Regions from separate parts of the Aeromonas media genome, predicted to be linked through region 1. Evidence: riboswitches for the same ligand, from Rfam matches in the RefSeq annotation. Region 1 holds a riboswitch; each other region holds the start of a gene.
The links. A riboswitch is a leader RNA that binds a small molecule or an ion and turns the genes downstream of it on or off. The one in region 1 is predicted to bind cyclic di-GMP.
Positions count from the first base shown of each region.

Region 2: another riboswitch for cyclic di-GMP. It lies ahead of KI797_RS16380 (glycosyl hydrolase family 18 protein); the one in region 1 lies ahead of gbpA (N-acetylglucosamine-binding protein GbpA).
Region 3: another riboswitch for cyclic di-GMP. It lies ahead of KI797_RS04260 (glycosyl hydrolase family 18 protein); the one in region 1 lies ahead of gbpA (N-acetylglucosamine-binding protein GbpA).

Region 1 covers NZ_CP075564.1:630,903-635,744, reverse strand. The annotation lists gene KI797_RS03080 (M3 family metallopeptidase) at 1-456, opposite strand, end outside; gene KI797_RS03075 (methyl-accepting chemotaxis protein) at 750-2,444, shown strand; cyclic di-GMP riboswitch class I at 2,708-2,793, shown strand; gene gbpA (N-acetylglucosamine-binding protein GbpA) at 2,859-4,427, shown strand; gene KI797_RS03065 (cytochrome b) at 4,431-4,842, shown strand, end outside.
Region 2 covers NZ_CP075564.1:3,555,535-3,560,376, reverse strand. The annotation lists gene KI797_RS16385 (hybrid sensor histidine kinase/response regulator) at 1-1,367, shown strand, start outside; cyclic di-GMP riboswitch class I at 1,571-1,657, shown strand; partial or broken gene KI797_RS16380 (glycosyl hydrolase family 18 protein) at 1,769-4,371, shown strand; gene KI797_RS16375 (immunoglobulin-like domain-containing protein) at 4,493-4,842, shown strand, end outside.
Region 3 covers NZ_CP075564.1:885,679-890,520, forward strand. The annotation lists gene gltX (glutamate--tRNA ligase) at 1-1,232, shown strand, start outside; gene KI797_RS21015 (hypothetical protein) at 1,235-1,375, shown strand; tRNA gene KI797_RS04235 (tRNA-Ala) at 1,612-1,687, shown strand; tRNA gene KI797_RS04240 (tRNA-Ala) at 1,716-1,791, shown strand; tRNA gene KI797_RS04245 (tRNA-Ala) at 1,856-1,931, shown strand; tRNA gene KI797_RS04250 (tRNA-Ala) at 1,990-2,065, shown strand; tRNA gene KI797_RS04255 (tRNA-Ala) at 2,106-2,181, shown strand; cyclic di-GMP riboswitch class I at 2,651-2,734, shown strand; gene KI797_RS04260 (glycosyl hydrolase family 18 protein) at 2,849-4,842, shown strand, end outside.

The sequences.
Region 1 (4,842 bases):
GGCGAGCGCACTCTGGCGCACCGCCTCGTCGGCACTGGCGGCCAGCGCCGTGCTGGCGGCGGGCAGACTGCCGGCCACCTGGCGGCCCTGCTCGTCCAGCAAAGTCAGTTTCAACCCCTTGCGGCGGGTAAAGAGATCCGCCTCGGCGACCACCAGCTCGTCCATCAGGGCGGCGGCGGCCGGATCCTCGATGACGTTGCACTCGAAGAAGGCCACCCAGCCCGCCAGGCCGCGCCTGAGAGCGGGCTCCTCAGCCTGGGCCTGCATCTCCCGCAATGCGGGCAGCCTGGCCGGATCGGCGCAGAACGCCTTGTAGGCCTGCTCGGCGGCGGTGAAACCGGCCTGATCGTCGCTGGTACCCATGTAGGTGGACCAGAACAGATCCTCCTTGCGCCTGTGTACCCTCAGGTAGTCGGCGTTGAGCTGGTTCAAGTAATTCCTGGCAATGGAACTCATAAATTCCCTCTTTTTATGGGGTCACCCACAGGGGTGCCCACTCCTTTTTGGTGAAATGCCAACTCATTCACACTTCCTGCAAATAGGGCCGGCAAATAGTGCGCCGGGATGCGCCAGACCACGCTATCAAAAGCGAGGGTTCCTGTCTGCTGGCTATACTGGTTGCCAAAAAACTCAATTGGCGGTCAATCATCACAACCCATTGAAAGTTAAATAAATGTTAACCAAAAATAATCGAGGCCAGCCAACTGACTGGCCCTCACCAGATCCGCACGGGAAAGAAGGAAAAGACTATGTTCAAGCTCGGTGATATCGCCGTGAGTCGCAAACTGATGCTGCTGCTCTCGGTGGCGCTGGTCGGCTTCATCGCACTGCTGCTCATCTCGGCCAGTGCCCTGCATCGCAACCTGATGAGTGAGCGGGAAGCCAGATTGCAGGCGGTGCTGGATCTCGCCATGAGCCGGATACAGACCCTCGCCGCCACCCTGCCCGCCCCAGAGGCGCAGGCCGAGGCCAAGGCCATGCTCGACAGCATGCGCTTCGATGGCGACAACTATCTGTTCGTACTGGATGAGAATCGCCGGGTGATGGTGCATCCTGCCAAGCCCGAGCTGGCCGGCCAGCAGATGGGCGCGCCCGACGCAGCCCCCGCCGACGCCCACTGGCAACGCATGGTGGATCTGGGCAAGGGAGGCCATCAGGGTCGTCTTGAATACCAATGGATCTCCCCCTCCGGCGAGGTGGCCCAGAAGATGTCACTGGTGGCCGGCTACCAGCCCTGGGGCTGGATCCTGGGCTCCGGTCTCTTGCTGCAAGACATCGAGGCCACCATCTGGTCCCAGTATGAGCTGATGGGAGGGGCCACCCTGCTGGTGATCCTGCTGATGGGATGGCTGGGGATGACCATCAGCCGCTCCATCGTCAAGCCACTGGCCGAGATCAAGGGGGCCATGGCCCAGGTGGCAGCCGGCGATCTGGTGGTGAGCATCCCGGTGCATGGCAAGGATGAGCTGGGGGCCGTCGCCACCAGCACCAATCAGGGACTGGATGCCATTCGTCACGCCCTGCTGGAAGCCAGCCAGGGGGCTCGCAACGTGGCGGATGCCGCCCTGCGCATCGCCGCCTCCGCCGAGCAGACCAATCAGGCGGTCAACAACCAGCGGGATCAGCTGGCCCAGCTCGCCACCGCCATGAACGAGATGAGCGCCACCATCTCGGACGTGGCGGGTCACGCCGAGAACACGGCTCGCGACACCCAGGATGCCACCAGCGAGGCCGGACTCGGCAACGAAGACGTCCACGCCAGCGTGCACGGCATCCAGGCACTCGCCACCGAGGTGGAGCAGGCCACCCATCAGGTCAATCGGCTCAAGGAGGGGGTGATGCAGATAGGCGAGGTGACGGCCGTCATCAGCGCCATCTCGGATCAGACCAATCTGCTGGCCCTCAACGCCGCCATCGAGGCGGCCCGCGCTGGCGAGCAGGGTCGCGGCTTCGCCGTGGTGGCCGACGAGGTACGCCAGCTGGCCAGCCGCACCCGCCACTCCACCGAGGAGATCCAGAGCACCATCACCCAGTTGCAGCAGCGGGCGATGACCGCCGCCAGCGCCATGGACGCCAGCCGCAAGCTGGCGGAGAGCAGCGTCGGCCAGTCCGAAAAGGCGGGGCAGGATCTCTCCCTCATCGTCAATCACATCCAGCACGTGAGCGACATGGCGACCCAGATCGCCACTGCGGCGGAGCAGCAGAGCATGGTGGCCGAGGACATGAACCGCAACGTCAGCGGCATCAATGACTCGGCCCTGGAGATGTCCCAGGCCGCATCCCAGCTGGCCCGGGAGAGCGAGCTGCTGGCCGGACTCTCCCGCAGCCTGGACGAGCGGCTGGCGGTGTTCAGGCTCGGCAATGGCCTCCCCCGGGATCTGTCGCCCGGTCAGGCTCCGCGCCCCTCGCCCTCCCGCCGCACAGACCAGTACCCGCACCACTGACCACCTGACCCAGTCCCATCCCCTGCCGGCCCCGCCGACAGGGGATTTTTTCATCAATGAAAAATGTCACCACCTCGCATCTTTTCAACAGAATGGGCGAACTAACCCCAACTTGATGGATTAAATATAAATTTAAAAACAATGAGTTAAGTTATTGCTCTACTCCGATGAGATCAAGTTGCAAAGATTTATACTTAATAATTTAATCAAAAAAAAGCCATCATGACTGTGTCGTCATCAAAGGCGGCACCCTGACCCTTTATGTAGTCATTTGGCAAACTGGTTGAAAGGCCAGGACGCAAAGCCTCCGGTCTAAAGACATGTCGTCCAGGATAGCGGGGTTGCCACACTCAGGTGTGTCACGGGGAATTCCCCTGCCAACTTGACTGCCCACATCACCGAACAGAGGAATGTATGGCAGCAAAAATCAAACTCAATCATGTGGCCACCGCGCTGGCGTTGCTCGCCAGCGGCGGCGCGCTCGCCCACGGCTACATCAGCCAGCCGGAAGGGCGCAACTATCTGTGCAAGACCGGCGGCAACAGCCAGTGCGGCGCCATTCAATGGGAGCCACAGAGCCTGGAGGCGCCGTCCGGCTTCCCCAATGGCGGCCCCGCCGACGGCCAGATCGCCTCGGCCGGTCATCCACAATTCGCTGAGCTCAACGCCCAGACCAGCGATCGCTGGACCAAGCGACAGGTGCAGGCCGGCCCCTTCGCCATCGGCTGGACCTTCACCGCCAACCATGTCACCCGCAACTGGCGCTACTACCTCACCAAGCAGGAGTGGAATCCGAACCAGCCGCTGACCAGGGACTCCTTCGATCTCAATCCGTTCTGTGTCATCGACGGGGGCATGGTGCAACCGCCCAAACAGGTCACCCATCAGTGCACCCTGCCGGCGCGCACCGGTCATCAGGTCATCCTCGGCGTCTGGGAAGTGGGAGATACCGCCAACAGCTTCTACAACCTGATCGATGTCCAGTTCGACGGCGGCACCCAGCCACCGCTGGCCTGGAGCCAGGGCGGGACCATCTACTCCTCCATCGATCTGGTTGCCGGCGACAAGGCCAAGACCCGGGTATTCGACGCCAACGGCGAGCGCACCGATCTGCAGACAGTGCTGACCATTGGTTCCGCCGAGCAGGGTCAAAAGAACAACTGGGCCCACGATCTGGCCGCCAAGATCAACGCCGAGCAGAGCCAGATCCGCGCTGGTCAGCAAGGCTCCGATGGCCAGTTCAACCCGGTCTACGGCCAGAATCCCGTCTACCTGAAGGCGGGCAGCAACCTGCAGCGGGTCGAGGTCCAGCTCGAGCAGCAGCAACCCCCGGTGAATGACGGCATCAGCGTGAGCGGGCTGGAGAACGAATACCTGCTCGACAACGGCAAGGTCACCCTCAACTTCACCGTCACGGCCGAGGGGGATCTCGCGGTCACCAACACCCTGTATGACCACGGTGGCGCCGCCAAGGGTCAAACCAGTGCCGACATCAAGGACAGCAGCCAGAGCTTCACCATGGAGGTCAGCGGTCTGAGCGCCGGTCACCACCAACTGGTGATCGAGGGCAAGCCGAAGGCGGGCGGCGCCCCCCTGCAGCAGACCGTGGATCTGATGTTCAAGGATCCGGCCAGCGGCGGTGACTACCAGTACAGTTTCCCGGAGGGGCTCAAATCCTATGCGGCAGGCACCAAGGTACTGCAGCCGAAAGATGGCAAGATCTATCAGTGCAAGCCCTACCCCTACAGCGGCTGGTGCACCATCTGGACAAGCACTGCGACCCAGTATGAGCCCGGTGTGGGCACCAACTGGCAGGATGCCTGGACCCTGGTGAACTGCTCCCCGCAATCAGAAGAGGCCCGAGCGGCCTCTTTTTTGTGCCTGTCATCCGCGCTCCCGGTGCCTTGCAGCACCCTGGGCCCCAGTCGGAAAAATCCTATGACGAAAGACTACTATGACCCCCTGAGCCGCCTGCTGCACTGATTGATGGCCGCCGTCATCCTCTACGCCACCCTGGCGGGCTACCTGATGCACCTGGTGATCGACAGCCACCCCAGGCTGTTTCAGTTTCTGTCGGTGTTGAACATGTCGATGGCGACCCTGATCACCCCGCTCTTCCTGCTGCGCTGGGGCTGGCGGCACTGGCGCGCACCCCTGCCCGAAGATAAAGCCGAGCCTCACCATCCCGCCGCCAGGCTGGCTCACGCCCTGCTCTACGGCCTGATGTGCATCGTGCTGTTGAGCGGCTTCCTGATGCTGGAGCAGGGTTATTCCCTGTTTTGGCTCTACCCGGTCGGCAACCCCATCGATGTACCTGAGGTCAACGCCTTCTTCTTCGGCGTCCATCGCCTCGGCTGCCTGTTACTGGCGGCGCTGGTCCTGCTGCACGTGGCCGCCG
Region 2 (4,842 bases), 1.6 Mb from region 1:
CGCGGCGGGTCGCCTTCATGAAACGGGGTAGCCCCCATGTCTCGGCGCGGGAGCGACCGGATGGCCGGGTGATCGAGATGCAGGGCAATCCCATGCCGGCGGGGGGCTTCGTGATGACCTTCACCGACATCACCCCCTTCCGGGCGGCGGAGCGGGTGCTGCGCGAAGCGAACGAGCACCTGGAAGCCAGGGTGGCCGAGCGTACCCATGAACTCTCCGAGCTCAACCGCCAACTGCTGCTGGTGAACCAGCAGGTGGAGCGGGCGAACCACTCCAAGAGCCGTTTCCTGGCTGCGGTGAGCCACGATCTGACCCAGCCGCTGAACGCGGCTAAGCTGTTTACCTCCTCCCTGCTGGAGATGCTGCCGCCGGAAGACGAGCCGGCCCGCATTGCCCGCCACATCGACGATGCCCTGGGGGCGACCGAAGATCTCATCACGGATCTGCTGGATATCTCACGGTTGGAGGCGGGCAAGTTCAAGGCGAAGAAGCTCGATTTCGCCCTGCGCGACATGTTCGACAACCTCAAGGCCGAGTTTGGGGTGCTGGCCCAGGCGGGAGGGATCCAGTTCTCCGTGGTGGAGAGTCGCCTCGCCGTCTACAGCGACGTGCGCCTGCTGCGGAGGGTGCTGCAGAACTTCCTCACCAATGCGTTTCGCTACAACCCCGGTGGCCGGGTGCTGCTCGGTTGCCGTCGACTGGGGGACAAGGTACGCATCGAGGTGTGGGACAACGGCCCCGGCATCCCGCTGGACAAGCAGGAGGCTATCTTTGACGAATTCTCCCGCCTCGATCACTCCCGCACCGCGAGGGAGCAGGGGCTCGGCCTCGGGCTCGCCATCGCCCGCGGCATCTCCCAGGTGCTGGGCCACCAGCTCTCCCTGCGCAGCTGGCCGGGGGCGGGATCGGTGTTTGCCATCACCCTCAACCTCGCGACCCGGCCCGTGATGCCGAGCCAGGTGGCGGCCCCCGTGGTGCGGGACAGCCAGCTGGAGGGGATCCGGGTGCTCTGCATCGACAACGAGGAGGAGATCCTCATCGCCATGGCCTCCCTGCTGGGGCGCTGGGGTTGCGAGGTGCGTTGCGCCCAGAACCTGGAGCAGGCGCTATCCCTCATCGGCGACGGCTTCCTGCCGCAACTGGTGCTGTCGGATTATCACCTGGACGATGGCAAGACGGGACTGCAGGCGCTGCACATGATCCGGCTGGCCCACGGCAATGGCATCGGCGGCATCATCATCAGCGCGGATCGCAAGAGCGAGCTGCAGACGCAGATCCGCGAGCACGGCTTTGGCTACGTCAGCAAACCGGTCAAGCCGCTCAAGCTGCGGGCATTGATGAACAGCCTGCTGTTGCCAATACAGTGACAGGCTTCACACAATCAATCATTGATAGGTTCGTTCATGAATGATCATCAGGCGCCAGCATCACCGATGTTGGCGCCAGCTTGCCGGCATGTTCGCGAACAATTGCGAAAAGTGAGTCCTGTTTGCTGTCATTTTTACTAGGTAGCATCCCTTCCTGCTCCCACCTATAGTCATTCGGCGATTATTTTTGTCGCAAATCAAGTTGTGCAAAAAGGCAAACCGGATGAAAGTCCGGGACGCAAAGCCTCCGGTCTAAGGGTCAAAGTGCCTAGGATAGCGGGGCCACCACAGGTTGTATCGTCCATGGGCCAAGCCATGGTTGCGATGATGTCTGCGTTACCTGTCAGGTTGCGTTGCCTTTTTCGTTGTTAATTCCAATAACGAAATAAGGAAGTTCAAATATGTTAAGTCCAAAACTTTCCCTGCTGGCACTCCTTGTCGGGGGGCTCTGCGCTACCTCCGCCTTCGCCGCTGCCCCTGGCAAACCCACCATAGGCTCGGGCCCCACCAAGTTCGCCATCGTCGAAGTCAATCAATCCGCCTCGGCTTACAACCAGCTGGTGACCGTCCACAAGGATGGCGCCCCGGTCAGCGTGACTTGGAACCTCTGGTCCGGTGACGTGGGCCAGACCGCCAAGGTGCTGCTCGATGGCAATGAGGTGTGGTCAGGCCCGGCTTCAGCCGCGGGTACCGCCAACTTCAAGGTGACCAAGGGAGGGCGCTACCAGATGCAGGTGGCCCTGTGCAACGCCGACGGCTGCACGCTCTCCGACAAGAAGGAACTGGTGGTCGCCGATACCGACGGCAGCCATCTGGCGCCGCTCAATGCACCGCTGCAAGAGAACAACAAGCCCTACGCCAACAAGTCCGGCAAGGTGGTGGGTGCCTACTACGTGGAATGGGGGGTCTATGGTCGCAAGTTCACCGTCGACAAGATCCCGGCCCAGAACCTGACTCACATCCTCTATGGCTTCACCCCCATCTGCGGCGGCAACGGCATCAACGACAGCCTCAAAGAGATCTCCGGCAGCTTCGAGGCGCTGCAGCGCTCCTGTGCCGGTCGCGAGGACTTCAAGGTCTCCATCCACGATCCTTGGGCGGCGATCCAGATGTCCCAGGGCAACCTCAGTGCCTGGGATGAGCCCTACAAGGGCAACTTCGGCAACCTGATGGCGCTCAAGCAGGCCCGTCCTGACCTCAAGATCCTGCCCTCGGTCGGGGGGGGGGGTGGACCCTCTCGGATCCCTTTTACTTCTTGGGGGACAAGACCAAGCGCGACACCTTCGTCGCCTCGGTCAAGGAGTTCCTGCAGACCTGGAAGTTCTTCGACGGCGTGGACATCGACTGGGAGTTCCCGGGCGGCCAGGGCGCCAACCCCAGCCTGGGCGGTCCGAGCGATGGCGCCACCTATGTGGTGCTGATGCAGGAACTGCGCGCCATGCTCGACGAACTGGAGGCCGAGACCGGACGTCAGTATGAGCTCACTTCGGCCATCAGCGCCGGCGGTGACAAGATTGCCAAGGTGGATTATCAGGCGGCCCAGCAGTACATGGACCACATCTTCCTGATGAGCTACGACTTCAGTGGCGCCTTCGACCTGAACAACCTGGCCCACCAGACCAACCTCTTTGCTTCCAGCTGGGATCCGGCCACCAAGTACACCACCGACAAGGGCGTCAGGGCACTGCTGGATCAGGGGGTGACGCCGGGCAAGATAGTGGTGGGCGCCGCCATGTATGGTCGTGGCTGGACCGGGGTGAACGGCTATCAGGCTGGCAACCCCTTCACCGGCACCGCTACCGGGCCGGTAACCGGCACCTGGGAGAACGGCGTGGTGGATTACCGCGACATCGTCAACAACCGCATGGGCGCTGGCTGGGAGCAGGGCTATGACGAGGTGGCCGAGGCCCCCTATGTCTTCAAGGCCAGCAGCGGCGATCTCATCAGCTTCGACAACGATCGCTCGGTCAAGGCCAAGGGGCAGTACGTGCTGGCGAACCAGCTCGGCGGCCTGTTTGCCTGGGAGATCGATGCGGACAACGGCGACATCCTCAACGCCATGCACGAGGGATTGGGCCATGGCGAGGGCACCCTGCCACCGGCGAACAAGCCGCCACTGGCCAATGCCGGCAGCGATCTGAGTGTCACCGGCCCGACCGAGGTGACTCTCAACGGCTCCGCCTCCCATGATCCTGAAAACGGGGTGCTGACCCACAGCTGGAAGCAGGTCTCTGGCCCCCAGGCCAGCCTGCTCGATGCCACCCAGGCCAAGGCCCGCGTGGTGCTGGACGCCGTCAGTGCTGACGTCAACCTGGTGTTCGAGCTGACCGTCACCGACGATCAGGGCCTCACCGCCAAGGATCAGGTGGTGGTGACCAACAAGGCGCCGCAGCCCAACCTGCCGCCCGTGGTCAGCGTCCCGGCCAGTGCCAGCGTCGAGTCCGGCAAGCAGGTGACCATCCAGGCCACGGCATCCGATCCGAACGGTGACACCCTGAGCTATCAGTGGAGCCTGCCAGCGGGTCTTACCGCCACCGGCCAGGACAGTGCCACCCTAGTGGTCACGGGTCCGAGCGTCACCAGCGACACCGCTTATGACCTGACCCTGGTGGTCACAGACGGTTCCCTTGACGCCAGTGCCGCTACCCGCCTCACCGTCAAGCCGGTCAGCACCGGTGGCGGTTGTGAGGCAAGCGATCCGGAGGCGGCCAACTGGCCGGCCTGGAACGCCAGCACCGTCTACAACGCCGAAACCAAGGTGAGCCACAACCAGCTGGTGTGGCAGGCCAAGTACTGGACCCAGGGCAACGAGCCAAGCCAGACGGCGGATCAGTGGAAGCTGATAAGCCCGGTGCAGCTCGGCTGGAACGCGGGTGTGGCCTACAACGCCGGTGACTTCACCAACCACAACGGGCGCAAGTGGAAGGCCCAGTACTGGACCAAGGGCGATGAACCCGGCAAGGCCGCGGTCTGGGTGGATCAGGGGGTGGCCAGCTGTAACTGACAAGCCATCCGGGATGGGGCCTGGCCCCATCCCTTCTCACCCTTTTTCACTGACAGGGCCAACGGCCCTGCCATCGCAACAAGAATGCCTCAGCATTTATTCCCTATGAAGGACAGACCCCATGAAGAATCATCACACCCTGTTGCGGGCGAGTGTTCCCCTGCTCGGCTGGGTGCTGCTTGCGCCGCTGGCGATGGCCCAGCAGAGCAGTACCACGGGGGCATTTCGCAAGGACAACAGCGCGCCCCAGATCTACAGCCAGGAGGGGCTGGTCAACAATTTTGCCCAGATGCTGCCACTGGGGGCGACCTTTTCCCCCCTGCTGACGGCCTGGGATGCCGAGGATGGCGATCTCACGGCTCGCATCAGCCAGAAAAGCACGGTCAATACCCAGGTGCCGGGCAGCTATGTGGCCCAGTATCAGGTCAAGGACGATGGTCTGCCCGCGGAGGATGGTTTCAAGGGGTGGGG
Region 3 (4,842 bases), 250 kb from region 1:
AATGGCTGGAGCTGAACTGGGATGAGGGCCCCTACTACCAGACCAAGCGTTTCGATCGCTATAACGGCATCATCGACGAGATGCTGGCCGACGGTCGTGCCTACAAGTGCTTCTGCTCCAAGGAGCGGCTGGAGGCGCTGCGCGAAGGCCAGATGGCCAATGGCGAGAAGCCCCGCTATGACGGCAAGTGCCGTGACCACGCCCACGATCACCCGGCCGATGCGCCCCACGTGATCCGCTTCCGCAACCCGACCGAAGGCTCGGTGGTGTTCGATGACCACGTGCGCGGTCGCATCGAGTTCGCCAACACCGAGCTCGACGATCTCATCATCCGCCGTACCGACGGCGCCCCCACCTACAACTTCTGCGTGGTGGTCGATGACTGGGACATGGAGATCACCCACGTGGTGCGTGGTGAAGACCACATCAACAACACCCCACGCCAGATCAACATCTACAAGGCGCTGAACGCGCCTGTGCCGGAGTTCGCCCACGTCTCCATGATCCTGGGCGACGACGGCGCCAAGCTCTCCAAGCGCCACGGTGCGGTTTCCGTGATGCAGTACCGGGACGACGGCTACCTGCCGGAAGCCCTGCTGAACTATCTGGTGCGTCTGGGCTGGTCCCACGGCGATCAGGAGATCTTCAGCCTGGATGAGATGATCAAGCTGTTCAGCCTGAATGCCATCTCCAAGTCTGCCTCCGCCTTCAACACCGACAAGCTGCTGTGGCTGAACAACCACTACATGCGCAGCCTGGATCCGGCCTATGTGGCCAAGCACCTGGAATGGCACATGGCCGCCCAGAACATCGATACCAGCAAGGGCCCGGCACTGGCCGAGGTTGTCACCCTGCTGGCCGAGCGCTGCAACACCCTGGTGGAAGTGGCTGCCCAGAGCCGCTACCTGTTCGAAGAGTACGAGGCCATCGACGAAGCGGCCGCCAAGAAGCACCTGCGTGGCGTCGCTGCCGAGCCGCTGACCCTGGCCAAGGCCAAGCTGGCGGCACTGGACAGCTGGACCACCGAAGCGCTGCACGAGTTGATTGAAGCCACTGCCGCCGAGCTGGGTCAGGGCATGGGCAAGGTCGGCATGCCGCTGCGCGTGGCCGTGACTGGTCTGGGTCAGTCCCCCGGCATCGACGCCGTGATGGCGCTGGTGGGCAAGGAGCGCGTACTCGCCCGCATCGACCGCGCTTTGGCATATATCGAAGCGCGCATGGCTGCCGAGTAAGCTTGCCATCGCACATTGCCGTCACCGATCTGGGTCAGTCCCCCGGCATCGACGCCGCGATGGCGCTGGTGGGCAAGGAGCGGGTGCTCGCCCGCATCGATCGTGCCCTGGCCTATATCGAAGCGCGGATGGCAGCCGAGTAAGCCTCTGCCATTGCTTGAAAAGGGCTCCCGCAAGGGAGCCCTTTGCTTTTGTGCAGCGCTCAGATTCATGACATAAAACAGCGACATAGCGATGCAGTTGGCGGTAAAAACAGCTAACTGTCTGAATTTTGACTAAACGCTCGAGCCGGTGTTATTTTTGGGTTGACAGCAAAGCGGGTGATGCCTATCATGCGCCTCCGTTGCCAGAGATAACTTTGGTAGCGCCGAGGTGAGTTGGGGTTATAGCTCAGCTGGGAGAGCGCTTGCATGGCATGCAAGAGGTCCGCGGTTCGATCCCGCGTAGCTCCACCAAATTCTCCTCGAACAATCTGGAATCCAAGGGGTTATAGCTCAGCTGGGAGAGCGCTTGCATGGCATGCAAGAGGTCCGCGGTTCGATCCCGCGTAGCTCCACCAGATTCCAAATTGGTAATACAGTACCCAGGGCAGTGCGGTGTGTATCACCCAGGCCGACCTTTGTGGGGCTATAGCTCAGCTGGGAGAGCGCTTGCATGGCATGCAAGAGGTCCGCGGTTCGATCCCGCGTAGCTCCACCAATATTTAGAAGAAGGGCAAACGGCCGCCAGAACCGATTGTCTAAAGAGTAAAGAATTTGGGGTTATAGCTCAGCTGGGAGAGCGCTTGCATGGCATGCAAGAGGTCCGCGGTTCGATCCCGCGTAGCTCCACCAAATTCAGAGTGAAGGTCTTGACCTTGATTCGCAACAACTTGGGGTTATAGCTCAGCTGGGAGAGCGCTTGCATGGCATGCAAGAGGTCCGCGGTTCGATCCCGCGTAGCTCCACCAAACATTAAAAGGCCACCGTTATCGCGGTGGCCTTTTTGTTTTTGCCTATTTTTCTCTCTGCCTTCTATGCACGACTGTCAAAAAGCCCGCATTGGCTGCGAGCTTGGGTGTTGTGGCAAGTTATCAACCGTGGCGACGGCGCCAGGCCAGAGGCAGCAGGGTAGGTCTTCCTTTCATGGGTATTTTTTTATTTTTGGCCAGTGTTTCCATAGCCTTGGCGCGTTGGTCAAAGGCGCGCGTTGTCACATTTCTGGCAGCTCTGACCAGTGAGGCAACGCACATTATGGGGAGACAAAAGAGGCTGAGTCCGTTTTTCTGATGTGACTAACAGATTGATATTAATGACTTAATTCTTAGTTGGCCGATTGAAGGAAAGTGTGAACTGGCTGGCATGCACATATTTTCCTTAGAGAATAAAGATTGAGCGGCTGCCACTTGCTTCCTATACTCGAGCCGTTCCTCACGGAACCCAGGTTAAGGGCAAACCGGCAGTGATGCCGGGACGCAAAGCCTCCGATCTGTCCCAAGCGGACCAGACAGCGGGGTTACCCCGGGGTGACATGAGGGTATGTGGCCCGTCCATGGCCTGTTGTCGTTCCCTTGTTCCCTGTTGCGATTGCGCTTTTCCTGGTTTTAAAAGCCAAGACAAAACAAGGAAGATAACAATATGCAACAGATCTTGAGGCCCAGCAGGCTCGCCATGCTGGTCGCCCTTGCGGCCGTCCCTGCCTGGGCACAGGCCGCCTATCCCGCCTATCAGGCCGGCACCGCCTACAAGGCTGGCGACATCGTCAGCAACGCAGGCGCCCTCTATGAATGCAAGGAATTCCCTTATTCCGGCTGGTGTGGCGCGTCGCCTTACCACTACGAACCCGGTGTCGGCGCTGTCTGGGCCGATGCCTGGAAACTCTATGGCGGTGAGGTGCCGCCGCCGGCCCTGGTGATCGCCATCGGCTCCCCCGCCGTGGGCTGCAGCGTCAGCGAGGGGGCCAGTGTGGCCCTGGCGGTGACCCTGAGCGGCCCGGCCACGGCGCTCGCCAAGGTGGAATACCTGGTCGATGGCACCCTGGTCGCCACGGCCACGGCCTCCCCCTGGAGCGCCAGCTGGTCTGCCGCCGGTGTGGGCAATCACGCCCTCAAGGCACGGGCACTGGATAAAGACGGAAAGGTGCTGAGTGAAGCTGATTCCAGCTTCAAGGTCGCCGCCGTGGTGGCGCCAGAGGCCCCCAAGGTGAGCATCGCCAGCCCCGCCGCCGGTGCCAAGGTGACCCTGAGCCGCGCCCTCACCGTGACCGGCAATGTGACCGACGCCAATGACGACGTCGCCAAGCTCGAGCTCTTCGTGAATGGCCAGAAGGTGGGCGAAGACAGCAGCGCTCCCTGGCAACTGAGCTGGACGCCCCAGAACAAGGGGCTGACCGGTCTCAAGCTGGTGGCGACCGACAAGGCAAATCTCTCTGGCGAGTCCACCCAGGTGGATGTGCAGGTGGAAGAGGCGGCCCTGCCTCCCACCGGCGGCAACCTCTCCTGCGACGTGCGCCAGATCTACCGCGCCGATGGCAGCGAGTGCATGGGGGATGACCATGGCCGTCGCGTCATCGGTTATTTCACCTCCTGGCGTACCGGCAAGAACGGCTTGCCCTCCTACCTGGTGGGCGACATCCCCTGGGACAAGATCACCCACATCAACTACGCCTTCGCGGCGGTGGATGAACAGAGCCACCTCATCAAGGTGGATGACGCCGCCACCAAGATGACCTGGGACGGGGTGCCGGGCGCCGAGATGGATCCCGAGTTCGCCTATCAGGGTCACTTCAACCTGCTGTCGAAATACAAGAAGCAGTACCCGGACGTGAAGACCCTCATCTCGGTGGGGGGCTGGGCCGATACCCGCGGCTTCTACGCCGCCACCACCAAGGGCGACTGCTCGGTCAACACCGCCGGCATTAACGCCTTCGCCGACTCGGCGGTGGGCTTCATCCGCCAGTACGGTTTCGACGGGGTGGATGTGGATTACGAGTACCCCACCTCCATGAAGGATGCGGGCAACCCCAACGATTTCCCGCTCTCCAACCAGTGTCGCGGCAAGCTGTTTGCGAACTATGAAGTGCTGATGAAGACCCTGCGCAACAAGCTCGACAGCGCCGGGACCGAGGATGGTCGCAAGTACATGCTGACCATCGCCTCGCCGGCCTCGGCCTACCTGCTGCGCGGCATGGAAAACTTCCAGGTCACCCAGTACCTCGACTACGTCAACCTGATGACCTATGACTTCCACGGTGCCTGGAACCACTTCGTCGGCCACAACGCCGCCCTGTTCGACAACAAGGCGGATCCCGAGCTGTCCCAGTGGGGTGTCTACACCCAGGCCCAGTTCGGTGGCATCGGTTATCTCAACTCCGCCTGGGCAGCCCACTACTTCCGGGGGGCTTTGGCGGCGGGCAAGATCAACATAGGGGTGCCTTACTACACCCGTGGCTGGCAGGGGGTCACCGGTGGCACCCATGGCCTGGGGGGCAAGGCGGCGCTGCCGAGCCAGAGCGATTGCCAGCCGGGGACCGGTGGCAGCACCATTCCGTGCGGCAATGGTGCGGTCGGCATCGACAACATCTGGCATGACCTTGACAAGAACGGCAAGGAGATTGGCGGTGGTGCCGTGCC